3 regions of the Streptomyces sp. NPDC017448 genome follow, and region 2 is predicted to be linked to each of the others. Evidence: riboswitches for the same ligand, from Rfam matches in the RefSeq annotation. Region 2 holds a riboswitch; each other region holds the start of a gene.
What was found. A riboswitch is a leader RNA that binds a small molecule or an ion and turns the genes downstream of it on or off. The one in region 2 is predicted to bind cyclic di-AMP.
Positions count from the first base shown of each region.

Region 1: linked by a shared signal. The riboswitch ahead of ACH4K1_RS18800 (transglycosylase SLT domain-containing protein) and the one ahead of ACH4K1_RS30445 (peptidoglycan DD-metalloendopeptidase family protein) in region 2 are both predicted to bind cyclic di-AMP.
Region 3: linked by a shared signal. The riboswitch ahead of ACH4K1_RS28875 (M23 family metallopeptidase) and the one ahead of ACH4K1_RS30445 (peptidoglycan DD-metalloendopeptidase family protein) in region 2 are both predicted to bind cyclic di-AMP.

Region 1 is NZ_JBIRLM010000010.1:182,957-192,656, forward strand. Features, by position in the region: gene ACH4K1_RS18795 (FAD-dependent oxidoreductase) at 158-1,549, opposite strand; cyclic di-AMP (ydaO/yuaA leader) riboswitch at 2,001-2,188, shown strand; gene ACH4K1_RS18800 (transglycosylase SLT domain-containing protein) at 2,194-3,027, shown strand; gene ACH4K1_RS18805 (UbiA family prenyltransferase) at 3,307-4,230, opposite strand; gene ACH4K1_RS18810 (type III polyketide synthase) at 4,349-5,401, shown strand; gene ACH4K1_RS18815 (isoprenylcysteine carboxyl methyltransferase family protein) at 5,483-6,010, shown strand; gene ACH4K1_RS18820 (NAD(P)/FAD-dependent oxidoreductase) at 6,007-7,023, shown strand; gene ACH4K1_RS18825 (MFS transporter) at 7,150-8,760, shown strand; gene ACH4K1_RS18830 (VOC family protein) at 8,764-9,228, shown strand; gene ACH4K1_RS18835 (DUF6221 family protein) at 9,324-9,700, shown strand, end outside.
Region 2 is NZ_JBIRLM010000027.1:210-9,909, forward strand. Features, by position in the region: gene ACH4K1_RS30440 (SGNH/GDSL hydrolase family protein) at 1-710, opposite strand, end outside; gene ACH4K1_RS30445 (peptidoglycan DD-metalloendopeptidase family protein) at 870-1,820, opposite strand; cyclic di-AMP (ydaO/yuaA leader) riboswitch at 1,826-1,988, opposite strand; gene ACH4K1_RS30450 (tyrosine-protein phosphatase) at 2,431-3,243, shown strand; gene ACH4K1_RS30455 (DUF6126 family protein) at 3,278-3,451, opposite strand; gene ACH4K1_RS30460 (helix-turn-helix domain-containing protein) at 3,516-4,124, opposite strand; gene ACH4K1_RS30465 (aspartate aminotransferase family protein) at 4,203-5,600, opposite strand; gene hpnH (adenosyl-hopene transferase HpnH) at 5,715-6,734, opposite strand; gene ACH4K1_RS30475 (1-hydroxy-2-methyl-2-butenyl 4-diphosphate reductase) at 6,740-7,387, opposite strand; gene shc (squalene--hopene cyclase) at 7,387-9,450, opposite strand; gene ACH4K1_RS30485 (polyprenyl synthetase family protein) at 9,558-9,700, opposite strand, start outside.
Region 3 is NZ_JBIRLM010000024.1:12,616-22,315, forward strand. Features, by position in the region: gene ACH4K1_RS28850 (sporulation protein) at 111-1,679, shown strand; gene lhgO (L-2-hydroxyglutarate oxidase) at 1,827-3,083, shown strand; gene trmB (tRNA (guanosine(46)-N7)-methyltransferase TrmB) at 3,076-4,062, shown strand; gene ACH4K1_RS28865 (PrsW family intramembrane metalloprotease) at 4,220-5,749, shown strand; gene ACH4K1_RS28870 (aldo/keto reductase) at 5,776-6,723, opposite strand; gene ACH4K1_RS28875 (M23 family metallopeptidase) at 6,992-8,020, opposite strand; cyclic di-AMP (ydaO/yuaA leader) riboswitch at 8,032-8,184, opposite strand; gene ACH4K1_RS28880 (PP2C family protein-serine/threonine phosphatase) at 8,433-9,644, opposite strand.

The DNA.
Region 1 (9,700 bases), on a different contig from region 2:
GACTCCTCGTGCTTCGGGCCGCCGCCCGCCCCATCCGGCAACCCGGCATGTCGGCCCCGGACCGACCTGGCCAAGCACTGCCAGGGGGGCGAACTGCCGCCTGCCGGGCTGGAACTCGTGCTCGGCAGGCGGCCCGTCCGATCGGGTGCTGGGTCGATCAGGCGTCGGCGGGACGCTCGGCCGGGGCGAAGGCGCCGGAGGCGTCCAGCATGCCCTCGCGCTCCACGACCTTGATCCGCTCACGGCCCTGGGCCGCACCGAGCGCCTGCTCGTGGGCGTCCAGCCGGTGCCAGCCCTCCCAGGTCGTGTAGCGCACGCCGCGGCTCTCCAGGAACGCCTCGACGGCCTCCGGGGCGGGCGTGGCGGGCTCGGCCAGACGGCCGGCGGCACGGTCCTCCAGGAGGCAGGCGACCGTCTCGTTGGCGTCGCCCTTGGTGTGGCCGATCAGACCGATCGGACCGCGCTTGATCCAGCCGGTGACGTAGACCGAGGTCATGTGCTCGCCCCCGGAGATGACGCGCCCCGCCTCGTGCGGGACGGTGCCGGAGGCCACGTCGAACGGGAGCTTGGGCAGCTCCTCCGAGTAGTAGCCGACGGCCCGGTAGACGCTCTGGACGTCCCAGTCGGTGAACCGGCCGGTGCCCCGGACGTTGCCGGTGCCGTCCAGCTCGGTGCGCTCGGTGCGCAGCGCCACGACCCGGCCGTCCTCGCCGAGGATCTCCACGGGGGACTCGAAGAAGTGCAGGAACAGCTTGTGCGGGCGGTCGCCGGCATCGCGGATCGCCCAGTTCTCCAGGGTCTGCGCGACCATGTTGGCCTGCTTGTTCTCCCGGCGGGTGGCGATGGAGCCCTCGTCGTAATCGATGTCCTCGGGGTTGACGATGACCTCGATGTTGGGGGAGTGGTCCAGCTCCCGCAGCTCCATCGGGCTGAACTTGGCCTGGGCAGGGCCGCGCCGCCCGAACACGTGCACCTCCACCGCCTTGTTCTGCTTGAGGCCCTGGTACACGTTGTCCGGGATCTCGGTGGGCAGCAGCTCGTCCGCCGTCTTGGCCAGAACGCGCGCCACGTCGAGCGCCACGTTGCCGACGCCGAGGACGGCGACCTTCTCCGCGGTGAGGGGCCAGGTGCGCGGCACCTCGGGGTGGCCGTCGTACCAGGAGACGAACTCGGCCGCGCCGTAGGAGCCGTCCAGCTCGATGCCGGGGATGTCGAGCGACCGGTCGGCCTCGGCGCCGGTGGAGAAGATCACCGCGTCGTAGAACGAGCGCAGGTCGTCCAGGTCGATGTCGTTCGGGTAGTCGACGTTGCCGAAGAGACGGATCTGCGGCTTGTCCAGCACCTGGTGCAGGGCCTTGACGATGCCCTTGATGCGCGGGTGGTCGGGGGCCACGCCGTAGCGGATCAGGCCGAAGGGCGCGGGCATCCGCTCGAAGAGGTCGATCGAGACCCCCGGGTCCTGGCAGACCTCGGATTTGAGCAGCGCGTCCGCAGCGTAGATACCGGCGGGGCCGGCTCCGACAATGGCGACGCGGACGGGGCGTGTCATGGGTGGTGATCCTTCGGGGCGGGCGAACGCGGGCAGGTACAGCGTACGGCGGAGGTAAGGGTTGGCTTACTAGTCTCCACCCCACACCGTAAGCGATCGGCTCGCCGACTGTTCGACCCCCCTCGCCTGGAGTGCCCGTTCAGCCCGTTTTGTCGTGACGGTATGGGCGTTTTGGTTTGTTTGTGCTTTCTGGTCTCTAAAGGGCTTATCGAGCCCTGTAGGGCATTTGATGGGTCGCATTCTCGCCATCCATGTGAAGGAGTGGTGAGCGTCACGTCCGTGAGGGCGGACGCAGAAGCGGAACCATCGGTTCCCTTCCGTGCGGGGAAAGTTGACGGCGTGACGGCGCGGCGTGATCTCTGAATTCCGCTATTCGATCATGCGGAGAAAAGGGAATGCGGAATGCGGGACTTGTTCGCCCCGAGGTTTCTCGCCTACGGTCACCGTCAATCCGGATGGAACGCCGAATCCTGCCGCCGTCCGGGAATCCGCAACCCACTCACGTACGGCAGGAGCGGGGGAACCAGGTAAGTCGCCGATCCGTGACCGGAACGGCTCGGGGTGAAGTCGCACGCCTGTGCGGCCAGACATCTCCCGTCTGAACCCGACAGCTCACCTCGTAGGCGCCGGAGAGGAAAACCCCCATGCCCGCACAGGGTAAGCACCGCCGTCCCCAGGTCGTCTCGCTGCGTCGCGGCCTCGCCGCCGTGACCGCCGGTGGAGCCGTTCTCGCCCTCCCGGTGATCGGCGCCACCAGTGCCTTCGCCGCTCCCGCGCCGTCCGCTCCGCAGGCGGCCGTAGCCCCCGCCGCTGTGTCCACCCAGGTGAATTCCGCCGCGCAGGCCGCGTCCTCCCAGCATTCCGTGAAGGCCGGCGAAACCCTTTCCAAGATCGCCCGCGAGCATTCCGTGAGCGGCGGCTGGGAGAAGCTGTACGAAGGCAACCGGAAGATCATCGGTGAGAATCCCGATCTCATTCAGCCGGGAATCAAGCTGACCCTCGGCGGCACGTCCGCCAAGGCTGCGGACGGCACGGCCCCGAAGGATTCCGCCGCCACCCGCGGCGGCTCCGCGGACCGCGCCGACCGCTCCGAGCGCGTCAATGCCGCGCCCGTGGCGAACGCCGCCCCGGCCGCCGCGAAGAAGGCGGCCGCGTACACGAACGACCTCGACGGCTGGATCCGGGAATCGCTCGCGATCATGGCCGAGCAGGGCATCCCCGGCACCTACGAGGGAATCCACCGCAACATCCTGCGCGAGTCCTCGGGCAACCCGGCCGCGATCAACAACTGGGACTCCAACGCGGTCAAGGGCACCCCGTCCAAGGGGCTGCTCCAGGTCATCGACCCGACGTTCCAGGCGTACCACGTCCCCGGCACCTCGACCGACAGCTACGACCCGGTCGCCAACATCACGGCCGCGTGCAACTACGCGGCCGACCGGTACGGCTCGATCGACAACGTCTTCGGCGCCTACTGATCCTTCCGCGCCACCGCCCCGAGGGGCCCCGGACCGATGGAAACCCCCTTCGGTCCGGGGCCCCTCGGGCGTACCGGGAAGACGCCCCCGATCAGCTCGTGACGTACCACGCGATCGGCAGGAGAACCTGTTCCGCTCCGCCGGGAGTGACGGGGGTCGCAGGGGCGACGACGCCCTGAAGGCGGCGGGAGCGAGAGCCCGGGCGTGAAGAGCAAGCCCGGGCCGGCTGCTTCCCGGAGCCGTGCCCTCCCCGGAACCGGTTCTCGGCGGGCGCCCTGTTCAGACCTGGGCCGCGCCCCGGGCCAGCAGCAGCACCACATCCACCGCCGCCACGGCCACCGCCCCGCCCAGCGCGGCCTTGCGCCACCGCCCGCCGAGCCCCGGCCCCGCGATCGCCGTCGCCCCGGCCAGGACGAGCGCCGCCCCGTCCCCGGCGTCCACCGTCCCCGGCGGCCCGAACACCAGCACGGACGTGGCGGCGAGGAGCGGCAGCGGCAGCAGCAGCCGGGTCCTCGCGGCGCCCAGCCGATGGGGGAGGCCCCTGATTCCTGCGGCCCCGTCCGCCGCGATGTCCGGCAGGGTGTCGGCCAGGTGCGCGGCGAACCCGAGCAGGGCCCCCGCCGCCACCGTCCACCACCGGGGCCAGGATTCCCCGGGGAGGGAGAGCGTCACGGTCGCGGGGAGCGCGCCGAACCCGATGACGTACGGCAGCCAGGACAGGACGGTTCCCTTGAGCCACAGGTTGTAGAGCCAGGCGACCGCGACCGCGGCGAGGTGCACCGTGCCCGCGAGGGCGCCGCACGCCAGCGACAGCGGTACGCACAGGACGAGTGCGCTCCCCGCCGCCGCCCAGACGGCGCCCGGCCCCACCGTGCCGTCGGAGGCGGGCTTCCCCCGGCGCCCGGCCCGCGCGTCACGGCGGGCGTCGTACGCGTCGTTGCACCAGCCCACCGAGAGCTGGCCGGTCAGCACCGCCGCCGTGACCAGCACGGAACGGGGGCCGCCGAGACCGGAGCCGAGGGCGAGGGCGCAGGCGAGTGCGGTCACCGCGAGCGCGGGCCCCGGGTGGCACGCCGCCGCCAGACCCGTGAGCCGGGTTGGCCGGCCCGCCCCGGCCGGGTCCGCGGTCCCCGCCCACGGAGCGCCCGGGGCGGCTTCGGGTGCGGCGGAGCCGGCCGGGCTCACCCTCTCCGTGGCGTCCATCGGGCGATGGTAGAGGCCCGTCGGCCCGTCAGCGCGGAGATCTGGCGGGTCTTTTGCACCGATTTACCACTCTTTGCGGGCAGGATGTGGGCATGACGCCACCGAAGCAGGAGGCAGGATGACCCGCATTGCCGCGGTCCACGGAGCCCTGCCGCCCCACCGTCACACCCAGCCGGAGGTCACCGACATGGTGGCCCGCACCTGCCTGCCGCCCGGAGCGGACCGCCGCGTCCTGGACCGGCTCCACGCGAACGCCCGGGTCCGCACCCGGCACACCGTGCTGCCCCTGGACGACTACCGCGACCTCGACGGATTCGGCCCCGCCAACGACGTGTTCATCCGGTCCGCCGTCGACCTCGGCGTCCAGGCCGTCCGCGGGGCGCTGCGGGCGGTGGGGCTGCGGCCCACCGATGTGGACCTGCTGATGTTCACCTCCGTCACCGGCGTCGCCGCCCCCTCGGTGGACTCCCGGCTGGTGGCCCGCCTCGGCATGCGGTCCGACGTCAAACGGCTGCCCGTCTTCGGCCTCGGCTGCGTCGCCGGGGCCGCCGGGACGGCCCGGCTGCACGACTACCTCCTCGGCCACCCCGACGAGGTGGCCGTACTGCTCTCGGTCGAACTGTGCTCCCTCACCTTCCAGCGGCACGACGCGTCGCCCGCCAACCTGGTGGCGACCGCCCTGTTCGGCGACGGCGCGGCGGCGGTGGTCGCCCTGGGCGGCCGCCGGGCCGCCGCCGGACCGGAGATCGTGGCCACCCGCAGCCGCATGTACCCGGACACCGAGCACGTCATGGGCTGGGACATCGGATCCACCGGGTTCCGCGTCGTCCTCGATCCGAGCGTGCCCGACGTCGTGCGCCGGTACCTCGCCGACGACGTGAGGGAGTTCCTCGACGAGCACGGCCTCAAACCGAAGGACGTGGCCCACTGGGTCTGCCACCCGGGCGGCCCCAAGGTGCTGGAGGCGGTGGCCGAGGTCCTCGACCTGCGCGAGGGAGCGCTCGACGTCACCTGGCGGTCGCTGGCCGACATCGGCAACCTCTCCTCCTCCTCGGTCCTCCACGTCCTGCGGGACACCATCGAGCAGCGCCGCCCGGAGCCGGGCACCCCCGGACTGCTGCTGGCCATGGGCCCGGGGTTCTGCTGCGAACTGGTGCTGCTGCGCTGGTAGTACGGCGCCCCGGGCGGAACGCGCGGCCCGAACCCGTGCCCCGCCCCCCGGCGAAGACCCCGCCCCCGAACGGAAGCCCGTATGACCTGGTACACCCTCCTGGTGCTGGCCGTCGCCGCCGAGCGCCTCGCCGAACTCGTCGTGGCCCGCCGCAACACCCGCTGGAGCCGGGCCCGGGGCGGCGTCGAATCGGGGCGCGGCCACTACCCGGCGATGGTCGCGCTGCACACCGCGCTCCTCGTCGGCTGTCTGGCGGAGGCCCGGTTCGCGGAACGCCCCTTCCCGCCCGTGCTCGGCTGGGCGATGGCGGCCGTCGTCCTGGCCGCCCAGGGGCTGCGCTGGTGGTGCGTCCGGGCCCTCGGCCCCCGCTGGAACACGCGGGTCATCGTGGTCCCCGGCCTGCCCAAGGCCGCCGGCGGCCCCTACCGGTGGCTGAACCACCCCAACTACGTCGCCGTCGCCGCCGAGGGGATCGCCCTGCCGCTGGTCCACGGTGCGTGGACGACCGCCCTCGTGTTCACCGCCCTGAACGCCGCGCTCATGGCCGTGCGGATCCGGTGCGAGGACGGGGCGCTCGCCCGCCTTCCGGCCGGGGAGGCACGGGCGTGATCGACGTCCTGGTCGCGGGCGGGGGACCCGCCGGACTGGCCGCCGCGATCCGGGCCGCGTCGGCGGGGATGGAGGCCGTGGTGGTCGAACCCCGCGCCGCCCCCGTCGACAAGGCGTGCGGCGAGGGCATCATGCCCGGTGGCGTCGCCGCCCTGCGCGGCCTCGGCGTACGGGTCGAGGGCCGGGAACTGCGCGGCATCCGCTACACCGACGGGCACCGCAGCGCGGAGGCGGCCTTCCGGGGCGGCCCCGGGGCGGGCGTGCGCCGCACCGACCTCCACGACGCCCTGCGCGAGCGGGCCGCCGCCCTCGGCGTACGCGTCGTCCCCGCCAAGGTGCACGGCGTCCGGCAGGACGAGCGCTCCGTCACCGCCGCCGGGCTCACCGCACGCTGGCTCATCGCGGCCGACGGCCTCCACTCCCCGCTGCGCCGCACCCTGGGCCTCGACCGGCCCGCCCCCGGCCCCGGACGCTACGGCCTGCGCCGCCACTACCCGGTCGCCCCGTGGACCGACCACGTCGAGGTGCACTGGTCCCGGTACGGCGAGGCGTACGTGACCCCGGTCGGCGACCGCCTGGTGGGCGTGGCCATGCTGAGCCGCGACCGTCGCCCCTACGACCAGCACCTGGCGGCCTTCCCCGCCCTCGCGGCCCGGCTCGCGGGCACGACCGGTGCCACCACCGTCCGGGGGGCCGGCCCGCTGCGCCAGCGGGCGCTCGACCGGCGGGCCGGCCGTGTCCTGCTGGTCGGTGACGCCGCGGGCTACGTGGACGCCCTGACCGGGGAGGGCATCGCCCTCGCCGCGGCCACCGCGACGGCCGCGGTCGACTGCCTGACCGCCGGGCGGCCCGAGGACTACCCCCGCCGCTGGGCACGGGTCACACGGCGCCACCGGTGGCTCACCGCCGCCCTGCTCGGCGCGGCCGGGCGCCCGTCCTCGGCGCGGCTGATCGTCGCCGCGGCCCACCGGGCGCCCGCCGTGTTCCGTACCGCCGTGCACGCGCTCCAGTGAGACGGGAGGGGGCGCGGACGGCCGGCCGCCCGAATGGCGGGAGCCCCGGTTCCGGCTTACCGTCGTTCGGGTGAGCGCCCGCGCGTACGCGGCGCACTGCCCTCGGCACGGAAGACGAACTCCACCATGACGGGCTCCCGCGCGACACCCCCGGCCACGGCGCACGACCGGCACCGCGGCGGACTGGCACTGCTGGTCATCGCCTCGTGCCAGCTGATGGTGGTGCTCGACGTCACCATCGTCAACATCGCGCTGCCGCACATGCAGAAGGACCTCGGGTTCTCCACCGAGAACCTGTCCTGGGTCGTCAACGCCTACACACTGACCTTCGGCGGACTGCTGCTGCTCGGCGGCCGGCTCGGCGACATCCTCGGCCGCCGCCGGGTCTTCGTCTTCGGCGTGCTCCTCTTCGTCTTCGCCTCCCTGCTCGGCGGAGTCTCCCAGGAGGGCTGGCAGTTGCTGGCGGCCCGCTCCCTCCAGGGCGTGGGCGGCGCGATCGCCTCGCCCACCGCCCTGTCGCTGATCACCACGACCTTCCGCGAGGGCCCCGAACGCAACCGGGCCTTCGGGGTGTTCGCAGCCGTCTCGGCGGGCGGCAGCGCGATCGGGCTGCTCGCCGGCGGGGTGCTGGTGGAGTGGCTGGACTGGCGGTGGGTCCTGTTCGTCAACATCCCCATCGGTCTGCTGATCGCCGTCGCGGCCCCCCGCTACATCCCCGAGTCCGAACGCCGCCCGGGCCACTTCGACATCAGCGGCGCGCTCACCTCGACGGCCGGCATGGTGCTGCTCGTCTACGGCTTCATCCGCGCCTCCGAGGAGGGCTGGACCGAGGCGCTGACCCTCGGTTCGTTCGCCGCCGCCGTGGTCCTCCTCGCCGGGTTCATCCTGGTCGAGCACGGTTCGAAACAGCCCATCACGCCGCTGTGGATGTTCCGCGACCGCAACCGCGCCGGGTCGTACGCGATGATGCTCAGCCTCGCCGCGGCGATGTTCGGGATGTTCTTCTTCCTGACGCTCTTCGTGCAGAACGTCCTCGACTTCAGCCCGCTGCGGGCCGGACTCGCCTTCCTCCCGGTGAGCGCCGTCATCGCCGTCAGCGCGGGCCTGGCCTCCCGGCTCCTGCCCACGTGGGGGCCGAAACCCTTCATGGTGGCGGGCGCGCTCCTGGCCGCCGCCGGGCTCGGCTGGCTGACGCTGACCGACGTCCACAGCTCCTACCTCGGCTCGATCCTCGGACCGATGCTCGTCTTCGGCTTCGGCATGGGCATGCAGTTCGTGTCGCTGACCCTGATGGCGGTCTCGGGCGTCGCCCCGAAGGAGGCGGGCGCCGCCTCCGGCGTCCTCAACGCCACCCAGCAGGTCGGCGGATCCCTGGGGCTCTCGATCCTGGTCACGACGTTCGGCACGGCCAGCCGCAACGAGGCGGACGTCCAGGTGCCGAGATTCCTCCGCGAGGGCACCCCCGCCCAGCGCCTGGAGTTCCGCAGGACCGGCGAACTGCCCGCACCCTGGGGCGACCAGGTCCTCACCTCGGGCGTCTCCAGCGCCTTCGTGGTCGCCGCCTGCTTCGCCGTGCTCGCCGCCCTCGTCGCCCTGTTCATCATCCAGGTGCGCCCCGACGACCTGGCCCGCCTCCGGGGCGGCGCGGCGCCGCTCGCCGGGGAGGGGACGGGGGAGGACGCCGAGACCGGACCGGGGGCCGCCCCGGGCCCCGACCGACCCGCGAAAGGGCGCTGAGCCGTGGACTGGACCCTCGAAGTGATCGTGCTCCCCGTGACCGACCTCGACCGGGCCCGGGACTTCTACCGGGACAAGCTCGGCTTCCACCTCGACATCGACGACGAGGTCATGCCGGGCGCCCGCGTCGTCCAGCTGACCCCGCCCGGATCCGGCTGCTCCATCGCGCTCACCGACGGCCTGCCCCACCCGACCGGGACGCCGCAGCCGGGTACGTACCACGGCCTCCAGCTCTGCGTCACCGACATCGACGCCGCCCACGCCGAACTCGTCGCCCGGGGCGTCGAGGTGAGCGAGCCCCAGCGGTACTCCTCCGAAGACGGGGCGGCCTTCCTGTACTTCACCGACCCGGACGGCAACGGCTGGGCGGTGCAGGAGTACCGGCGGCGGAAGACCGAGCCCCTGCACCGGGTGCTCGCCGGCCTGGCGGCGCGGAACGCGGACGGCTCGGGGGACACGGTGGGGTGAACCGGATGCGGAGGTGGATCGCGTCGCGCCGGTTCCACCAGAATGCTCCCCGTAGCGAGTACAGCGATTCATCAGCGCAAGGGAGCGGCATCCACATGGGCGCCAACGCAGACATGGTGGCCTTCGTCCGGGCGCGGCTCGCCGACGAGGAACAGGTCGCCCTGGCCGCCGGCGGAGACCGATGGCGTTGCCCGGCCGATGTGCCGGGCGAGGTCCACGACCGCACCGGCGGCGTGGCGTTCACGGTGCGGGACCGGGGCTTCGACCAGCACATCGCGCTCCAGAACCCCGCACGGACCCTGGAACGCATCGAGACCAACCGGGTCATGCTCGGCGAGTACGTCGAGGTGGCCGACCTGGACACCGACCGTCCGGCCGAGGACTTCCGCTCCGGCCGCGCCGTGGGCCTGGGCTTCGCCGTACGCCAGCTGGCCGCCGAATACGCGGGCCACCCCGACTACCAGGCCCGCTG
Region 2 (9,700 bases):
CGCGCGTCGAAGGGGCTGCGCTGGGCCTGCGGAGGCCAGGGCTGGTCGGGGTCGGCGGGCACGTCGTGGCCGAGGACCTGGGCGGCGCGCAGGGCGACGCGGGTGTGGCCCTCGGGCGACAGGTGCAGCCGGTCGGCGTCCCACGCGCGCCGGTCCTGGACGGACCGGAGCGACCACAGGTCCAGTACGGGGCACCGGTAGCGGTCGGCGATGGCCCGCAGGTGGACGTTGTACGTGGCGATCTTGCCGCGCATGTGGCGCAGCACCGGAACGCCCCGGGTGTCGAAGCCGGTGGTCACCATGACCGTGCCGACGGCGTTGCTCAGATCGGCGACCGCCCGCTCGTAGCGCTCGGCGAGGTCGTCGGGGTCGGTGCCGGGCCGGATGATGTCGTTGCCGCCCGCGCAGAAGCTGACCAGGTCGGGGGCCAGTTGCTTGGCGCGGGGGACCTGCTCCGCGACGATCTGGTCGAGGAGGCGTCCGCGTACGGCGAGATTGGCGTAGCGGAAGTTCCCGTGCGGGGAGTCACCGGGGACGGACGCCTCGTCGGGAACGGGGAGCCGGTCCGCCAGGAGCACCGCGAAGCGGTCCGCCCAGCCGACGAAGGTCCCGTCCGGGCCGGGGTCGCCGACGCCCTCGGTGAAACTGTCGCCGATCGCCGCGTACGACCCGATGGTGTTCTGCCGGTTGTTTCTCGAATCGTCTGCCACAACCCCGTATCCTGCACCGTTCGATGTGACCTACGCGACCGTAATATGGGGTTGACGGGTGGTGAGATAGACCACCCGGTCAGTTTTCGGTAAAGGCGGAATAAGCCGAGGGGTGATGTGCTGTCGCGCATCACCCCTCGCCCTTCTCGTCGTGCCGGATCAGACGGAGACGCCGTGCTGGCGCAGGTACGCGATCGGGTCGACGTCCGAGCCGTAGCTCGGGCCGGTGCGGACCTCGAAGTGCAGGTGCGGGCCGGTGGAGTTTCCGGTGGAGCCGGAGAGGCCGACCTGCTGGCCGCCGGTGACGGTCTGGCCGACGGAGACGTTGAGGGCGGACTGGTGGGCGTACTGGGAGTACATGCCGTCCTCGTGCTTGATGACGACCTCGTTGCCGTACGAACCGCTGTTGCCGGCCGAGACCACGGTGCCCGGTCCGATGGCCAGGACGGGGGTGCCGGAGGCGGCCTGGAAGTCCGAGCCGGTGTGGTAGCCGCTGGACCAGCTGGCGCCCGAAGCGCGGTACTGGGTGGTGACGTTGGGGTTGGCCAGCGGGGCGGACCAGCCCGATCCGGTGGCCTGGGAGGAACCGGTCTGCGCCGATTCGCCGGAGCCCTCGGAACCGTCCGCGGAGACCGTGTCGCCCCGGGGGGCCTCCTGGGGCGCGGCCTTCGGAGCCGGTGCGGCCTTCTTCGGCGCGGCCTCGGGGGCGGCGGACTTCGCGGCCGGGGCGGAGCCCTCGGCGCCGAGGGTCAGCTTCATGCCCGGGTGGATCAGGCCGGGGTCGTCGCCGACGGTGGAGCGGTTGTCCTGGTAGAGCTTCTCCCAGCCGCCCTTGACCTTGTGCTCGGCGGCGATCTTCGAGAGGTAGTCGCCGGAGACGACGGAGTACGTCTTGGAGGAGGCCGCGGCGGGGGCGGCGGCCGGGGCGGTGTGGGCGGCGGCGACCGAGGCGGCGGCGGGCTTCACGGCCGGGGCCGCCTGGTCCGCCGCGTTGGCGGCGGTGGCGCCGATGAACGGGAGGGCGAGTGCGGCGCCACCGGTCCCGGCGGCGAGGACGCCGCGGGAGATCGGGCCGGACTTCGGACGGCGGTGCTTACCCTGTGCGGGCATGGGGGATTTCCTCTCCGGCGCCTGCGAGGTGAGCTGTCGGGTTCGGGCTGGAGATGCCCGGTCGCGTTGCGGCGACTTCACCCCGAGCCGGTCCGGATCGCTCCGGGCCGGCGGCTTACCTGGTTCCCCCGCTCCTGCCACGTCTGTGTGGATGGGTGCGAATTCCGGGCGGCGGCAGGATTAGGCGGTCCGTCCGGATTGACGGTGACCGTAAACCGGCCGGGACGAGTGGAACAAGCCATCGGTTGCCCGGCGGAATCACCGATTCGACGGCGTCCGGGATTTCCCGTCACACTCCGTGGATTACGGATCTTGAATTTCCGCACGGGCCGGGGGAATGCCCCTGGGCGCGTTCACCACGGTCCGTCACCGATATGATCCCGCTCACCCCCGAATTCCCATCTCCCCCGTTAGCGGGGCATGTTCACCGAAATACACCAATACGGACAGGGGGTGGGCGGCGCCCTGACGCCGGGTCGGCCACGGTCGGCGCCAGGGGCCGCCCCGGGGGGCGTGAACCGGGATGATTTCCTGCCGAATCCATGTCGTATCGTCACGGGAGCGCCCTCGCCGGCGAGCCGCGCCGGCGCCAGAGACCCCAGGAGCCACCGTGACGCAGCAGGTGCCGCAGGTCCCTCCGACAGAGACCGTGCTGAGCGGAGTCCGCAACTTCCGCGACGTGGGCGGGCTCCCCACCACGGACGGGCGGCGCACCGCCTTCGGCCGGCTCTACCGCAGCGGCCACCTCGCGCACGCCACCGCCGAGGACGCGGCCTTCCTCGGCGGGCTGGGACTGCACACGATCTTCGACTTCCGCCACTCCGCCGACCACCGGCTCGACGGGTACGACATCGAGCTGCCCGGTGTCCGCAACATCAGCATTCCGCTCTCGGACCCGGCCGACGGCGCGGAGTTCTGGCGGCTGGTGGGCGACGGCAACATCGAGCAGCTGCGCTCGGTCCTCGCGGGCGGCAAGGGGGTGGACCGCATGATCCGGATGTACCGCGCGACGATCGAGGAGCGCACCGCCGAGCACAGCCGGGTCCTGCACGCCTTGGCGGAGGACAGCGTGCCGGCGCTGATGCACTGCGCGGCGGGCAAGGACCGGGCCGGCCTCTCGATCGCGGTCGCCCTGCTGGCGGTGGACGTGGAGAGGGAGGCGATCGAGGAGGACTACCTCAAGTCCAACGACCTCCACCGCCGCTACGCCGTGAAGCGTTCCGACACCTCCGAGTCCGGCATGTCGCCCGAGGTGGTGGAGCTGCTGGATCCTCTCTTCGGGGCGCGGCCCGCCTATCTCGCGGCGGCTTTCGGGGCCATCGAGGAGAACTGGGGCACGACGGACCGCTACCTGGCCGAGGGGCTGAAGGTCTCCGCGGCGACCCGGGAGCGGCTGCGCGAGCGCCTGCTCGACCAGGGCTGAACGCCCCGGCGGCGGGCCACCCCCGGGCGGGCCCTCACTTGCTCCCGGCCACCACGAAGAGCACGTAGAGGAAGCCCGCGACGACGTGGCCCGCCACCAGATAGGCGAAGAGGCGGATGATGAGGCCGCGCGGCATCCGCTTCTCCTGCGGATCCTCGCCGGCCCGGCGTCCGGGGCCCAGCGGGTCGTAGTGTTCGGAATCGGACATGACGGTCCTCTCTGTCGGCCTCGCGGCCGGTGGAGCGAAGGGCGGATCCGGCGGTGAGCGCCGGTCAGCGCGGGTGGAGCCCACTGCCGAGGCAGAGCTCGGCGGCGGGACTCTGCAGCAGGGAGTGGACGAAGAGAAGCTCCGCGCCGCAGCGGTCGACGGCCGCGATCCGGTGCGGGGTGAGCGAGTCGAAGTGGGCGCTGTCGCCGGGTTCGAGGTCGTGGACGGTGTCGCCGAGCCCGACCCGCAGCCGGCCCTCCAGGACGTACAGCCACTCCTCGCCCGGATGGACCCGGACCAGGTCGCCCTGGGCCCCGTGGGGGACGCGCACCCGCAGCGCCTGCATCGCACGGCCGGAGCCGCCGGCCTGCCGGTACATCCAGCCGTCGGCCTCCGTCCCCGCGAAGGGGCCGCCGCGTACGATCGCGTCACGTTCGGGCGGCTGCTCGCCGAGCAGCTCGGAGACCGTCGTACCGTAGATGCGGGCGAGCCCCAGCAGCATGGGCAGCGAGGGCTGCCTGCGGCCGGTCTCCAGCCGGGAGAGGTGGGCCGGGGAGAGCCCGGCCCGGCCGGCGGCGGTCTCCAGGGTGAGACCGCGGGCGCGGCGCAGGTCACGCAGGCGGGGTGCGACGCCGGGGAGCTCGTCCGGCGCCCCTTCGTCCGGAGGGTTCATGGAACCATTGGGCCAGGATCTTTCCTCAGAGGCAAATAACTTGCCCCAGAGGCAAATAACCCTCGCCTCCCGGGCCGGTCAGCGGTCGGCCACCGCCTGTTTGACCAGCGTCCGGCCGAAGTCCCACATCAGTCCACCGCCGCTGTGCGCGTCGTCCATGACGGAGGTGAACGCCGTCACGAAGCGGTCCACCTCCGCGTCCCCGATGATCAGCGGGGGGATCAGCTTGATCACCTCCAGGCGGTCGCCGGACACCTGGGTGAGGATGCGGTGCTTCCGGAGCAGCGGTACCACGACCATCTGGGCGAAGAGGCCCTTGCGGGCCGCCTGGAGCACGGTCCAGCGGCTGCGGAGCTTCAGCGAGGCGGGCCGGCCGAACTCGATGCCGATCATCAGCCCGCGCCCGCGCACCTCGTGCAGCAGCTCGTAGCGGTCCACCAGGGCGGCCAGCCGCTCGCGCAGCAGGTCGCCGGTGCGGCGGGCGTTCGCCACGGTCTCCTCGTCCTCCATGACCGCGAGGACGGCGAGGCCGGCCGCCATCGCCTGGGCGTTGGACCCGAAGCTGGCGGAGTGGACGAGGACGCGGTCCATCGAGGAGTAGACCTTGCGGAAGATCCAGTCCTTGCCGAGGGTCGCGCCGACCGGCACGTAGCCCCCGGAGAGCGCCTTGGCCACGCACACCAGGTCGGGTTCCACGCCCTCCTCGTGCTGGTAGGCGTAGAAGTCCCCGGTCCGGCCCAGGCCCGTCTGGACCTCGTCGGCGATCAGGAGCGCCCGGTGCCGGTGCAGCAGCTCCTGCGCCTCGCGCAGATAGCCGGGCGGGGCCGCGTGCACGCCCTTGCCCTGGATGGGCTCGACGACCAGCGCCGCCACGTCGCCCCGCCCCAGCTCGCGGCGGAGCGCGTCCAGGTCGCCGAGCGGGACGGCCGTGTCGGGCAGCAGCGGGGCGAAGCCGTCGCGGAAGCCGCGTTCCCCGTTGACGGACAGGGCTCCGGTGGTCAGCCCGTGGAAGGCGTGGTCGCAGTAGAGGACCCTGGGCTTCCCGGTGGCGTACCGCGCGAACTTCAGCGCCGTCTCGACCGCCTCCGTGCCGCTGTTGCCGAAGAAGACCCGGTCCAGATGCGGGCTGTGGGCCAGCAGCCTCTCGGCGAGCAGGCCGGGCAGCGGCTGGCAGTCGAAGCGGGTGAGGTCGGCGAGCTGGGCGTCCAGCACGTCGTGCAGGGCCCGGCGGACGACGGGGTGGTGGCGGCCGAGGCCCATGACGCCGAACCCGGCGAGCATGTCGAGGTAGTCGTCGCCCTCCGCGTCCCAGAAGTACGCTCCCTCGGCCCGCTCGTAGACCTTGTCGAAGCCGATGGTGTGCAGCATGCGCGGCAGCTGGTGGTTGAGGTGGCGCGCGTGCAGGTCGTACCGCTCGGCCCCGCGCTCGGCCAGGAGCCGTGCCAGGTCGAAGCCCTGGCGTCCGCCGTCCGTCATCGCCCGCTCTTCTCCTTCGAGGTGCTGCCGCACAGGGCCGGGGAAGTGCTGCCGCGCGGGTCCGGCCGCCCCGGGGGCGCCGTGGCGGCCGGACCCGCCGCGTCGGTCACCGGCTCACCGGTTGCTGCTGACGGTCTCCCGCGCCGCGCGCAGGGACTCCTTGAGGGACCCCATGGTGGCCAGCACCGCCGTGGGCTCGTAACCGCAGTGCGCCATGCAGTTGGCGCAGCGCGGGTCCTTGCCCCGGCCGTACTTCTCCCAGTCGGTCTCCTCGATGAGCTGCCGGTACGTCGGTACGTAGCCGTCGTTCATGAGGTAGCAGGGGCGCTGCCAGCCGAAGAGGGAGTAGTTGGGGATCGCCCAGGCGGTGCACGGGAAGTCCGCCTTGCCCTCCAGGAAGTCCAGGAAGAGCGGCGAGTGGTTGAGCCGCCAGCGGGCCCGGTTGCCGCCCGCGAACGCCTTCCTGAACAGCTCCCGGGTCTGCTCGACGCCGAGGAAGTGCTCCTGGTCGGGTGCCTTCTCGTAGGCGTAGGCGGGCGAGATCATCATCTCGTCGACGTGCAGGTCGTCGTTGAGGTAGTCGAGCACCTCGATGATGGTCTGCGGGGTGTCGGTGTTGAAGAAGGTGGAGTTGGTGGTGGTGCGGAAGCCGCGCCGCTTGGCTTCCTTCATCGCGGCGACGGCCTCGTCGAAGACGCCCTCCTTGGCGACCGACTCGTCGTGCCGCTCACGCAGTCCGTCGATGTGCACGGCGAAGGCGAAGTACGGGGACGGGGTGAACTTGTCGAGCTTCTTGCGCATCAGCATCGCGTTGGTGCAGAGGAAGACGTACTTCTTCCGCGCGACGAGCTGGCGCACGATCTCGTCGATCTGCGGGTGCATCAGCGGCTCGCCGCCGGCGATGGAGACCATCGGGGCCCCGGATTCGAGTACCGCGCCCACCGCCTGGGCGACCGGCATGCGCTGCTTCAGCACACCGGCCGGGTGCTGGATCTTCCCGCAGCCCTCGCAGGCGAGGTTGCAGGCGAACAACGGCTCCAGCTCGACGATCAGCGGGAACTTCTCACGCTTGCGGAGCTTCTGTTCGAAGAGATACGTCGCGACCTTGATGGACTGACGGAGCGGCATGGCCATCTGGCTCACCTCCTGGGGAGCGTTGAGGATCGGTGCCATTCGTGGAAAGCCGGAAGGACGGCACGAAGAACGAGGAACGCCGATATTCCACCGCGTACGGTGCCGATGCGGACGAGCTCATGCTCTGGAGCGTCCACGACCACCCGGACGGCCGCAACCGGACGGGGCCCGTGGCACAGGGCGGTACGCAGGGTCGCGGCGGACTCCATGTCGACCGCGACGGCCCCGCCCGCCCGCAGCGCGGCCCGCTCGGGCCCCCGTACGACGTGGTCGGAGCCGGTGAGGGGGCCGGTGTGGACCGTGCGGCCGGGGAAGGCGCGGGAGAGGGCGGCGACCAGGACGCCGGTGCCCGTACAGGGGGTGGTGCCGTCGGCGTCGCGGGTCTCCTCGGCGACGACGAGGTCTCCGGGGTGCATCCCCGGGGCGAGGCCCGCACAGAAGCCGGAGGCGACCACCGCCGCCTCGGGGGCCCCGCCGGGCCCGAGGGCCCGCGCCACGGCCGCCTCCGCCGCCCGCGGCCCCATCCCGGTGCGCAGCACCCGGAGCGGGCCCGGGGCGCCCCGGGCGCTGCGCAGGGCCGCCTGCTCGATACCCAGGGCACAGGCGACCAACAGCGGCGGCACCGTCCCCCCGGGCCCCCGCGGATCGCCCATCAGGCCCCCTCGGCGGCGTCCGGGCGGGCGGCGAAGGGCTCGCCGTGCACGAAGCGGCCGAGTGCGGTGAGGGGGAAGACCTGGCGGTAGAGGTGGTAGTTGATGGAGAAGTCCCAGGGGAAGCCGGTGCCGGTGAAGTACGGCTCGTCCCAGGAGCCGTCGGCCTGCTGCGCCTCGGTCAGCCACAGGACGCCCCGGGCGACGGAAGGGGTGTCCCGGCGGCCCGCGGCGAGGAGCGCGAGCAGCGCCCAGGCGGTCTGGGAGGCGGTGGACTCGCCGTGCCCGATCCACTTCTCCTCCTGGTAGGAGCGCAGGTCCTCGCCCCAGCCGCCGTCGTCGTTCTGCACGGACTCCAGCCAGGCGACGGCCCGGCGGATCGCGGGGTGCCCCGCGGGCAGCCCGGCGGCGATCAGGGCCGGCACCACGGACCCTGTGCCGTAGACGTAGTTGACGCCCCAGCGGCCGAACCAGGCGCCGCACGCCTCCTGTTCGGCGAGCAGCCACTCGACGCCCTCGCGGGTACGGGGGTGGCGCGCGAGCCCCTCGACGGCGAGCATCTCCACGACATGGCCGGTGACGTCGGCCGAGGGGGGATCGATGACCTCCCCGAAGTCGCAGAACGGGAGGCGGTTGGGGAAGGCGCTGGTGTTGTCGGCGTCGAACGCTCCCCAGGCCCCGTTCCGGGACTGCATGCCGAGGCTCCAGCGGACCCCGCGTGCGATGGCCGCCTCCAGGCGGGCGGGATCGGGATGGCGCACCCGGCGCAGCGCCAGGACGACCTCGGCGGTGTCGTCGATGTCGGGGTAGTTGTCGTTGTGGAACTCGAACGCCCAGCCCCCGGGGGCCAGTTCGGGCTTGCGCACCGCCCAGTCTCCGGGACGGGTGATCTCCTCGGCCAGCATCCAGTCCGCGGCCTTCACCAGAGCGGGGTGGTCGGGTCTGAGTCCGGCGTCGGCCAGCGCGATGGTGGCCAGGCAGGTGTCCCAGACGGGCGACTGGCATGCCTCGACCATCCGGGCGCCGTCCTCGCGCCGGACGGCGAAGCGGTCGAGGGAGGCCAGGCCCGCCTTCATCACCGGGTGGTCGAGGTCGTAGCCGAGGAGGTGCAGGGCGATGATGGAGTAGACGGCGGGCGGCTGGATCCCGCCCCAGCAGCCGTCGTTCTCCTGGCGCTCGATGATCCACCGGGCGGCCGCGTTCATCGCGATCCGGCGCACCGGGCCCGGGGCGACCTTGTGGTAGAGGTGCAGCCCCTTGTCGAGGCGTTGGAAGAGCCCGTCCCAACTGGTGGGCGGGGCGAGCTTCCTGGGCGGGTTGGGGTGGTCCGGGTCGGTGTGCAGCTCGTCCAGGGGGAAGGGCGCGGGGCGTACCGGGCGCTTGGCGGAGACGATGGTGAGCGGCACGATGGTCTGCCGGGCCCAGCAGCCGAAGTCGTAGATGTTGAGCGGAACCCACTTGGGGAAGAACATCAGCTCGGGCGGCAGTTCGGGGAGGTCCTCCCATTTCCACCAGCCGAACAGGGCGAGCCAGATGCGGGTGAAGACGCGGGCGGCGGCGATGCCGCCCTGCTCCCGGATCCAGCCGGAGGCGCGTGCCATGTGCGGCTCGTCGGGGCGGTCCCCGGCCAGCCGCAGGGCGACGTACGCCTCGATGGTGGCGGAGAGGTCGCCGGGCCCGCCGTAGAAGGTGTTCCAGGTGCCGTCGCCGAGCTGTTCGCCCCGGATGAAGAGGGCGGCCGCCCGGGTGGTCGCCGCGTCCTGGATCCCGAGGAACTGGCGCAGGAGCAGGTCCTCGGCGTCCATCGTGACGTTGGTGGCGAGGTCGCCCTTCCACCAGCCCTGCTCGTCCTGTCTGCCGAGGAGGTGCTCCACCGAGCGTTCCGCGGCCCGTCGCGCGGCGGCGGTGACGTCGTCCGCGGGAGTGGTGACGTCCTCCGTGGCGGTGGTGGCGCCGTCCGTGGCGGTGGTGACGCCCTCCGCCAGGGTGGTCGTGTCGGTCGGACCGTGGGCCATGGCCCTGACGGGGTTCGCGGCCCCGGTCGATCCGTCGGTCGTCGCTGTCATGAGCTTCCCCTTACGTGCAGTCGGTTCTCTGCTGTGCTGGGGTCTCCGTCGGCCGACGCCCCGTCAGGGGCGCCGGCCGGCGACTGCGAGTCATATGCGAAGCGTGGTCATCTCTTGCGTACCACCACGAAGTCGGCGAGTTCGGTGAGCTGTGCGCGCACCCGGTGCGGCATGTCGACGGCGTGCAGCGCCTCGATGGCGATCGCGTGCTGACGACGGGCTTCCTGGGCGGTCCACTCGCGTCCGCCCG
Region 3 (9,700 bases), on a different contig from region 2:
CATGCGTGTGCAGGTGGAGTACGAGGGTTCGAACCTGGGGAGGCACCGGTACGAATGCCGCGCACCGCCCTCGGTGACGCGGCGGCCGTCTGTGTGTCGAGGGGTGGCGCATGTCCAGGGAGCAACGCGGGCCGAACGAGAAGCTCGGCACGGTTCTCGCCCTCGCGGGAATCAGCAACGCCGGGCTCGCCCGGCGGGTCAACGACCTCGGAGCACAGCGCGGTCTGACACTTCGCTACGACAAGACCTCGGTGGCCCGGTGGGTCGCCAAGGGGATGGTGCCGCAGGGTGCTGCGCCGCATCTCATCGCGGCGGCGATCGGGGCCAAGCTCGGCCGGCCGGTCCCGCTGCACGAGATCGGCCTCGCCGACGCGGACCCGGCCCCGGAGGTCGGGCTCGCGTTCCCCCGGGACGTGGGCGAGGCGGTCCGGTCGGCGACGGAGCTGTACCGGCTGGATCTGGCCGGGCGGCGGGGAGGCGGCGGCATCTGGCAGTCCCTGGCGGGATCGTTCTCGGTGAGCGCCTACGCGACGCCCGCCTCGCGCTGGCTGATAACCCCCGCCGATCCGTCGGTGGCCCGGGATCCGACGGCGGCGCAGGTATCGGCCCTCGGGGCGCGCGGCGGTGGGGGCGACGTCCCCGGCGCGGGGGTCCGCGGCTCCGGAGCCGTACCGGACGCCCGGGGCGGCCACCTCTTCCCCCCCTCCGCCGGCTCCGTCCCGGTCCAGCCCGGCCCGGAGGCGGTCGCGGACGCCTCGCCGCTGCGCGTCGGCCACAGCGATGTGACGAAGCTGCGCGAGGCCGCGCAGGACGCCCGGCGGTGGGACTCCAAGTACGGCGGCGGCGACTGGCGCTCCTCCATGGTCCCCGAGTGCTTACGCGTGGACGCCGCGCCGCTGCTCCTCGGTTCGTACACCGACGAGGTCGGGCGGGCCCTGTTCGGCGCGTCCGCCGAGCTGACCCGGCTGGCCGGGTGGATGGCCTTCGACACCGGCCAGCAGGAGGCCGCCCAGCGCTACTACATCCAGGCGCTGCGGCTGGCCCGGGCCGCCGCCGACGTCCCGCTCGGCGGCTACGTCCTGGCCTCGATGTCCCTCCAGGCGACCTACCGCGGCTTCGCCGACGAGGGCGTCGACCTCGCCCAGGCCGCCGTCGAGCGCAACCGCGGCCTCGCCACCGCCCGCACCATGAGCTTCTTCCGGCTGGTGGAGGCCCGCGCCCACGCGAAGGCGGGCGACGCACCGGCCGCGGGGGCCGCGCTCAAGGGCGCGGAGAGCTGGCTGGAGCGGTCCCGGGCGGGCGACTCCGACCCCCCCTGGCTCGGCTTCTACGGCTACGACCGGTTCGCCGCCGACGCCGCCGAGTGCTACCGGGACCTGAAGGCCCCCCGCCAGGTGCGGCGCTTCACCGAGCAGGCGCTGTCCCGGCCCACCGAGGAGTTCGTCCGCAGCCACGGACTGCGGCTCGTCGTCTCCGCCGTCGCCGAACTGGAGTCGGGCAACCTGGACGCGGCCTGCGCGGCGGGCACCCGGGCGGTCGAGGTCGCCGGGCGGATCTCCTCCGCCCGCACCACCGAGTACGTACGCGATCTGCTCCACCGACTGGAGCCGTACGGGGACGAGCCCCGCGTCGCGGAGCTGCGGGAACGGGCCCGCCCGCTGCTGGTCACCCAGGTCTGAGCGGGCCGGGGCGTACGAGCGGCCCCCGGACGCCCGGGGGCCGCCGCACGGCTCCCGGGCGGCAGGAGTGTGCGCCACGTCGTGCCCGGCCGGGGTTTGAGCCTGTTGTCAGTGGGTCAGTGCACTATCGGGGTGGGAGGTGGCGTGATGATGACGCACGCGGCGTACGACTGCGACGTGCTGGTGATCGGCGGCGGGATCGTCGGCCTGTCGACCGCCTATGCGCTGACCCGGTCCGCTCCGGGCGCCCGGGTGACGGTCCTGGAGAAGGAGAGCGGCCCCGCCCGCCACCAGACCGGCCGCAACAGCGGCGTGGTCCACAGCGGCATCTACTACCGCCCCGGCTCCCTCAAGGCGCGGTACGCGCTGCGCGGCTCCGCCGAGCTGGCGGAGTTCTGCGCCGAGCACGCCATCGCCCACGCCACCACCGGCAAGCTGATCGTCGCCACCGACCGTTCCGAGCTGCCCCGGCTGCACTCCCTGGTCCAGCGCGGCCGCGAACACGGGCTGCCCGTGCGGGAGCTGGGCCCCGCCCAGATCGCGGAGTACGAGCCGGAGGTGCGGGGACTGGCGGCGATCCGGGTCGGCACCACCGGCGTCTGCGACTTCACCGCCGTCGCCCACCGCTTCGCGTCCGAGGTCGGCGCCGGCGGTGGCATCGTGCGGTACGGCGCGGAGGTCACCGCGATCGACCGCCGCCCCTGGGGCGTGGCAGTGCGCACGGCGGACGGCCTGGTCGTGCGGGCCAGGGTGCTGGTCAACTGCGCGGGGCTGCACTGCGACCGGGTGGCCCGCCTCGCCGGGGACGACCCGGGGGTGCGGATCGTGCCGTTCCGGGGCGAGTACTACGCGCTGGACCGCCCCGAGCTGGTGCGCGGTCTGGTCTACCCGGTGCCGGACCCGGCGTTCCCCTTCCTCGGCGTCCACCTCACCCGGGGGTTCGACGGCTCGGTCCACGTCGGGCCGAACGCGGTCCCCGCCCTGGCCCGCGAGGGCTATGCCTGGCCGCGGGTCCGCCCCGCCGAACTGCTGTCCACGCTGAGCTGGCCGGGCAGCTGGCGGATCGCCCGCCGGCACTGGCGGTACGGGGCGGGCGAGGTGCACCGTTCGCTGTCCCGGTCCGCCTTCACCCGGGCCGTCCAACGGCTGCTGCCCGCCGTCACCGAGGACGACCTGCGCCCGTCGGCCGCCGGGGTGCGGGCCCAGGCGGTGGCGAAGGACGGCACACTGGTCGACGACTTCCTCATCCGCGAGGCCCCGCACACCGTGCACGTGCTCAACGCCCCGTCGCCCGCCGCGACGGCGTGCCTGCCCATCGGACGGGAGGTCGCGCGGCTCGCGCTGCGCCGGGCTCAGGGGGCGGGGTGGAGGCCGCCCGCCGTAGAATCCGGTCATTGTGTCTGAGCAGCCCCTGAACCCCAGCCCCGCCGGAGCCCCCGACGACGCCGCGGCCGACGCGGGGCCCGCGGCCCCCGAGCCGACCGCTCCCGAGCCGACTGCCCCCGAGCCGACCGGCCCCGTCCGGACCGGCTCCACGGCGACCGACGCGCTCACCGACGCTCCGGCCGCAGACGCCGCGTCCGCGGCGCAGGCCGACATGAGCGCCGAGGAGGCCGCCGCTCTGCGCGCCGCCTCCTTCGAACGCGCGCGCCGGCTGCGGCAGGAGCCCCGCTTCCCCGGCGGCCCCGCGGCCGACCCGGCGGGATCGCACCACGAGCGCCGCATCCGCAGCTTCCAGCCGCGCCGCAGCCGGGTCACCACCGGCCAGCAGGAGTCCCTGGAACGGCTGTGGCCGAAGTGGGGGCTGGACATCGACGGCAAGCGCGTCCTGGACCTGGCCGAGCTGTTCGGCGGGCTGCCGGTGGTCCTGGAGATCGGCTTCGGCATGGGGGAGGCCACCGCGCAGATGGCGGCCGACGATCCGGGCACCGGCATCCTCGCGGTCGACGTCCACACCCCCGGCCAGGGCAATCTCCTCGGCCTCGCGGACAGGGCGGGTTCGACGAACGTACGGGTGGCCAACGGCGACGCGATCATCCTGCTGCGCGAGATGCTGGCCCCCGAGTCGCTTGACGGCCTGCGGGTCTACTTCCCCGACCCGTGGCCCAAGGCCCGCCACCACAAGCGGCGGCTCATCCAGCCCGAGTTCCTCGACCTGGTGGCACCGGTGCTGAAGCCCGGCGCGATCGTCCACTGCGCCACCGACTGGGAGCCGTACGCGGAGCAGATGCTGGAGGTGCTCACCGCGCACCCCCGCTTCGAGAACACCGCGGCCGACGGCGGATACGCCCCCCGCCCCGCCTTCCGGCCGCTCACCCGCTTCGAGGGGCAGGGGCTGGACAAGGGGCACATCGTCCACGACCTGCTGTTCGCCCGCGTCTGACCCACCGCTTTCCCGGCCGGTGGCCTCCCGGCCCCGCACAACGGCCGTTCGCGGTCCCGCACAAGGGCCGTTCGCGGTCCGCTCGGGGCGGCGTACGGGCCCGTCCCGGCCGGATGCGCCGTCGCCGGGTGTCGGTGCACCTCGTTAGGGTCGAGAGGTGTCCGACCCTTCCGTGCGGTATCAGCAGGCGCGGCCCGCCGTCCCGGTCCTCCACGAGCAGCGGCTCGACGAGGTTCTGGGCGCCGCGCCGGAGCATGGCCGACAGCGCTACCGGCCGCACCGCGTCGGCATGGTGTGGCGCAGCAAGGTCTTCCGCGCCGGGGCCGTGCTCGCGGCGCTCCTGCTGTGCGGCCTGGTGATCCTGGCCCTCGTCCGCGAGCAGACCGGCCCGGAGGGGTTCCTGGTCGGCCTCGGCCTCGCGGTGCTGCCCGTTCCGCTGCTGATGGCGGCGTTCCGCTGGCTGGACCGGGTGGAGCCGGGGCCCTGGCGGAACCTGCTGTTCTCCTTCGCCTGGGGCGCGTGCGCCGCCGCACTCGTCGCGATCATCGCCAACTCCTTCGCGACGCGCTGGATCGCCACCGCGACGGCCGACCCGGCGAGCGCGGACACCCTGGGGGCGACGGTGGTCGCCCCCGTGGTCGAGGAGAGCGCGAAGGCGGCGGCCGTACTGCTGATCTTCCTGTTCCGCAGGCGGGAGTTCAGCGGGGTGGTGGACGGCGTCGTCGTCGCCGGCTTCACCGCGACGGGCTTCGCGTTCACGGAGAACATCCTCTACCTGGGCAACGCCTTCGGCGAGGACCAGCAGCTCGGCGGCTCCGGGTTCGCCTCGGTGACGGCGGGGACGTTCTTCGTACGGATCGTGATGTCGCCGTTCGCGCACCCGCTGTTCACCGTCCTCACCGGCCTCGGTTTCGGCTTCGCGGCCGTCGGCGACCGCCGCCGCCGGGCCCGCCGGATCGCCCTGCCCCTGGGGGGCCTGGCCCTGGCGATGGGGCTGCACGCCCTGTGGAACGGCTCGTCGTCCTTCGGCCCGTACGGCTTCTACGCGGTGTACGGCATCGTCATGGTCCCCGCCTTCGCCCTGGTGACCTGGCTGGCGGTCTGGTCCCGCCAGCGGGAGCTGCGTACGCTCGCCGCCGAGCTGCCCGCCTACGTGGCGGCCGGCTGGCTCACCCCCGCCGAACCGTCGGCGCTCTCCTCCATGCGGGCCCGGGGCGTCGCCCGCGACCTGGCCCGCCACTGGCAGCGGGACCGGGCCCGAGGCCGGGCGGCGGCCCGCGCGGTCGCGGAGTACGAGTCGTTCGCTACCTCGCTGGCGGGACTGCGCCGCCGGGCCCGCCACGGCGCGGTGGGCCCGGACTTCGGTGCGCGGGAGCGGGAGTTGCTGCACCACCTCTGGCAGCGCCGGGAGGTCGCGGCCCCGGCTCTCGCCCACGCGGCCCGCCTCACCTCCCGCCCGGGGGCCCACCGCGGCCTCCCGCCGACGCCGTACGGCAACGGGTACGGGTACGGGTACGGCAACGCTCCCTGGAGTCCGGCCGGTCACGGACAGCCGCGTAGCCTGGCGCCGGCGTACGGACAGCCGCCCGCCCAGCCGTACGCACCGCCGTACGGCCACGGATACGGGGGCCCGCCCCCGCCCCACGGCCACGCCCCCGCCCCGCACACCCACCGCCGCCCGCAGTAGGGCCGGCGGGGCGGACTCCGCCCCCGTCAGGCAGACGCCCGGGTGAGCAGCGCGATCTCCTCCTCCGTCAGGTGGAGGCCGGCGACCGCGACGAGGGCGGAGAGCTGTTCGACCGTGCGGGCGGAGGCGATCGGGGCGGCGACGGTCGGCTGCGCGGCGAGCCAGGCGAGGGCGACGGTGGCGATCTCGACGCCCCGCTCCCCGGCGACCCGGTCGAGGGCCGCCAGGACCTCGCGGCCGCGCTCGGACTCCAGGTGTCCGCCCGCCCTCGCGGACCGGGCGCTCTCGACGGTGGCTCCGGGCCGGTACTTGCCGGTGAGGAAGCCCGAGGCGAGCCCGTAGTACGGGACGGCGGCGAGGCCGGCCGCCGCCGCGGTGTCCTGGAGCTCCCCCTCGTAGGTGTCGCGGGAGACCAGGTTGTAGTGCGGCTGGAGGGCGACGTACCGGGCGAGGCCCTCGCGCTCGGAGAAGTCGAGGGAGGCCCGCAGCCGCTCGGAGCTGATGTTGGAGGCGGCGATGTGGCGCACCTTGCCGTCCTTCACCAGCTGGTCGAGGGTGGTGACGATCTCCTCGACGGGGACGGTCTCGTCGTCGAAGTGCGTGTAGAAGAGGTCGATGCGGTCGGTACGGAGCCGGCTCAGCGAGGCGTCGACCGCGCCCTTGATCGCACCGGCGGACAGGCCCCGGTGGTCGGGGTGGGCGCCGGCCTTGGTGGCGACGACGACGTCGGACCGGTTGGAGCGGGAGGCGAGCCAGTTGCCGATGACGGTCTCCGACTCCCCGCCCCGGTTGCCCTCGGCCCAGGCGGAGTACACGTCGGCGGTGTCGATGAAGTTGCCGCCGGCCGCCACGTAGGCGTCCAGGACGGCGAAGGACTGCTCCTCGTCCGCCGTCCAGCCGAAGACGTTGCCGCCGAGGGCGAGCGGGAAGACCTGGAGGTCGGAGGTGCCGAGGGGAGTGCGCGCAGAAGTCATATGAGGGCCCAACAGAACGGTCCGGAGCCGGTATTCCGCCGTGTCCGCCGTTGGTGGGCGGGCCCGCCCACGCGGGCCGTCCGCCCCGGACCCGTCCGCGCGGGCCCCGTCCGCCCCCCGGCCCCGTCCGCGCGGGCCCGTCCGTCCCCCGGACAGACCGGCAGCCCTGACGTCGGGGGGTGTGCGTCAGGGCTGCCGGGGTTTCGGGGAGGGCCGGCCGAGGAAGGGCGCCGGCCCGGGGCCGGCGAGGCGGTCGGCCCCCGGGGGCTCAGACCCGCAGGCCCTTGCTGTTCAGCCAGGCCATCGGGTTCATCGCGGCCCCGCCGGCGGTCCGGACCTCCAGGTGGAGGTGGACACCGGTCACGTTGCCGGTCCCGCCCATGCGGCCGATGGTCTGCCCGGTGGTGACCTTCTGGCCGACCGAGACCTCGATCGAGGACTGGTGCGCGTACCAGATCTCCGTGCCGTCCTCGAGCTGGAGCACCGTGCGGTAGCCGTACGCGCCCGCGTTGCCGGCGGAGATGATCGTGCCGCTGTGCACGGCCTTCAGGGGCGTACCGGCAGCCCCGGCGAAGTCGAGGCCGGTGTGCTGGCCGGAGGACCACATGGCTCCGGACTGGCCGTAGGTCGAGGTGATCGTGTACGAGGAGGTGGGCAGGGAGTAGCTGGCGGCGAGCTTGGCGAGCCGCTCCTCCTCCGCCTTCTTCTTCGCCGCTTCCTCCGCGGCCTTCTTCTCCGCGGCGGCCTTCTTCTCCGCCTCGTCCTGCTGCTCCTCGGCCTCCGCCGCCGCCTTCTCGGCCGCGGCCTTCTCCGCCGCGGCCCTGGCCTCGGCGTCCGCGTTGGCCTGCTGCTGCTCGGCCTGCTGGAGGATCCGGGCCCGCAGGGCCTCGCCCGCGTCGGTGCCGCTCTCCGCCTCGGCGGCGGTGAGCCCGGCGGTGGTGAGCGGCGCGGCGGCGACCGGGTCGCTGTTGTCGTCGTCCGCCATGAACGCCCCTACGCCGGGAAGGGACTTGGCGTCAGGGAGATTGTCCGCGATGGAATCGGGAAGAGAGATGGAGACCGGGGCCTTGTCCTGAGCGGTGGCGATGCCACCCGCTCCGACGGCCGCCATGACGCCGACCCCGAGGACGGTGGAGCTACGGGCCAGACCTCGCTGCTTGGCCACGCGGTGCCTGCCGCGCACGGGGCGGAGGGTGTCCTCGGTGGGGTTCCACTCGCCCGGGGACCGCTCCGCACCGCCGTAGACGTCTGCGGTGAAGGGTGACACGGCCTCAGGGGCAGGCTTGTTGGACGCCACGTGGGCGCACTCCTTTCCTTCCTTCTCGCCTACCGGGTTAGCTGACGGGTTCGGAGCAGGAAGGTCTCCTACGGGCCCCTCCGCCTCTCACGAGGCGCAGGCGTCCGATTCACCCCATGTAGGTGGTTCCCCGGTTCCCTTGCGGAATTCGGCGCTCGCGCGCGGCGCCGCCCTGACGACGGCTGTGACGACCGCACTGCGTTATCGAACGTTAATAGACACCCGGGTCCGATTCCAAGCCGTTCCTGTTGATCATTAACGAACAGGCCGGGGACGTACGGGCCACAAGCGGGTCGAACCGGGCGACTTGACCGCGGCTCAGCCACATTCCTTTTCCTGATGGTGCGTCAACCGTTATGCGGAGCGGTGTTCTTCGGTCACACACCGTGGTAAAGCCCCGCGCGCTGCCGCGCTACCCCTCGCCCCGGCCCACGATCGGCACCGTCGTCCGGCGTACCGGCTGCCCCTCCGCCGGCCGTCCCACGGCGATCAGCGCCATGTCGTCCGTGGCCCGCCCGCCCGTGTGCAGCCGTACGTCGTCGGTGAGCGCCGACAGCAGCTCCTCGGGCCCCGGGAAGATGCGTCCGCGCAGCCGGGCCTCCGGATCGTAGAAGACCCCGTCGGCGTTCCTGGCCTCGGACAGGCCGTCCGTGAAGGCGAGGAGCGTCGCCCCGGGCGGCATCGCCCACTCGTCGGCCCGGTCCGGCCACACCCCCAGGTTCATCCCCAGCGGCAGCGCGGGCGTCGAGGGCGCCAGCACCTCCAGGGTGCCGTCCCCGTGCAGCAGGATCGGCTCGGGGTGGCCCCGGTTGACGAGGCGGAGCGAGGCCGCGCCGGGCGGGATCTCGGCCAGGACGGCGGTGATGAACCCCTCCATGGCGTCCAGCCCGTACCGCCGCGTCCCCTCGCGCGCGAGCGCCCGCTCCAGCCGCTGCGCGACGCCCTCCAAGGAGCGCTCCTGCTCGGCCGCCTCCCGGAACGACCCGATGATCACCGCCACCGCCTCGACGGCGCCCAGCCCCTTGCCGCGCACGTCCCCCACCACCACGCGGACGCCGTAGGGGGTGTCGGCGACGGCGTACAGGTCGCCGCCCACGAACTCGTCCGCCTGCGCCGCCTCGTACCGCGCGGCCACCTGGAGCCCGCCGATCCGCTCGGCCGGGGTCGGCAGCACAGCCCGCATGGCGGTCTCCGCGATGACCCGGGCCGAGGCCAGCTGCTCGTTGCCGCGCCGCACCACCCCGTTGATGACCAGGGCCAGCACCGACGCGGTGAGCACGGTGAGCATCTCGATGATCGGCACCGCCTGGGTGGGGAACCCGTCGGAGAACCTCATCACGACGACGGAGCCGAGCGCCGCGATGCCCGTGCGGACGGTCCGGGACAGCGAGAAGAACGGGGCGGCGATCAGCGGGGCCGCGACGAACAGCGGGACGGCGGTGAAGTTGGCCGGGGTCAGCGAGTCGAAGACCAGCCCCCCGACGATCAGCAGCGCCGGCAGCATCCGGACGAACCGCCGGGAGACCCGGGTGCCGGGCGTCCCGGCGTCGTCCGGCGACCCGAACACCGCACGGGCCACCGCGCCGACGCCCCCCGACGCGCCCCGACGCCGCTCCTTGGCCATCCCCACCTGTGCACTCCTGCCCGGTCCATCCACGGCTGCGGACGGTGCCGCACCCC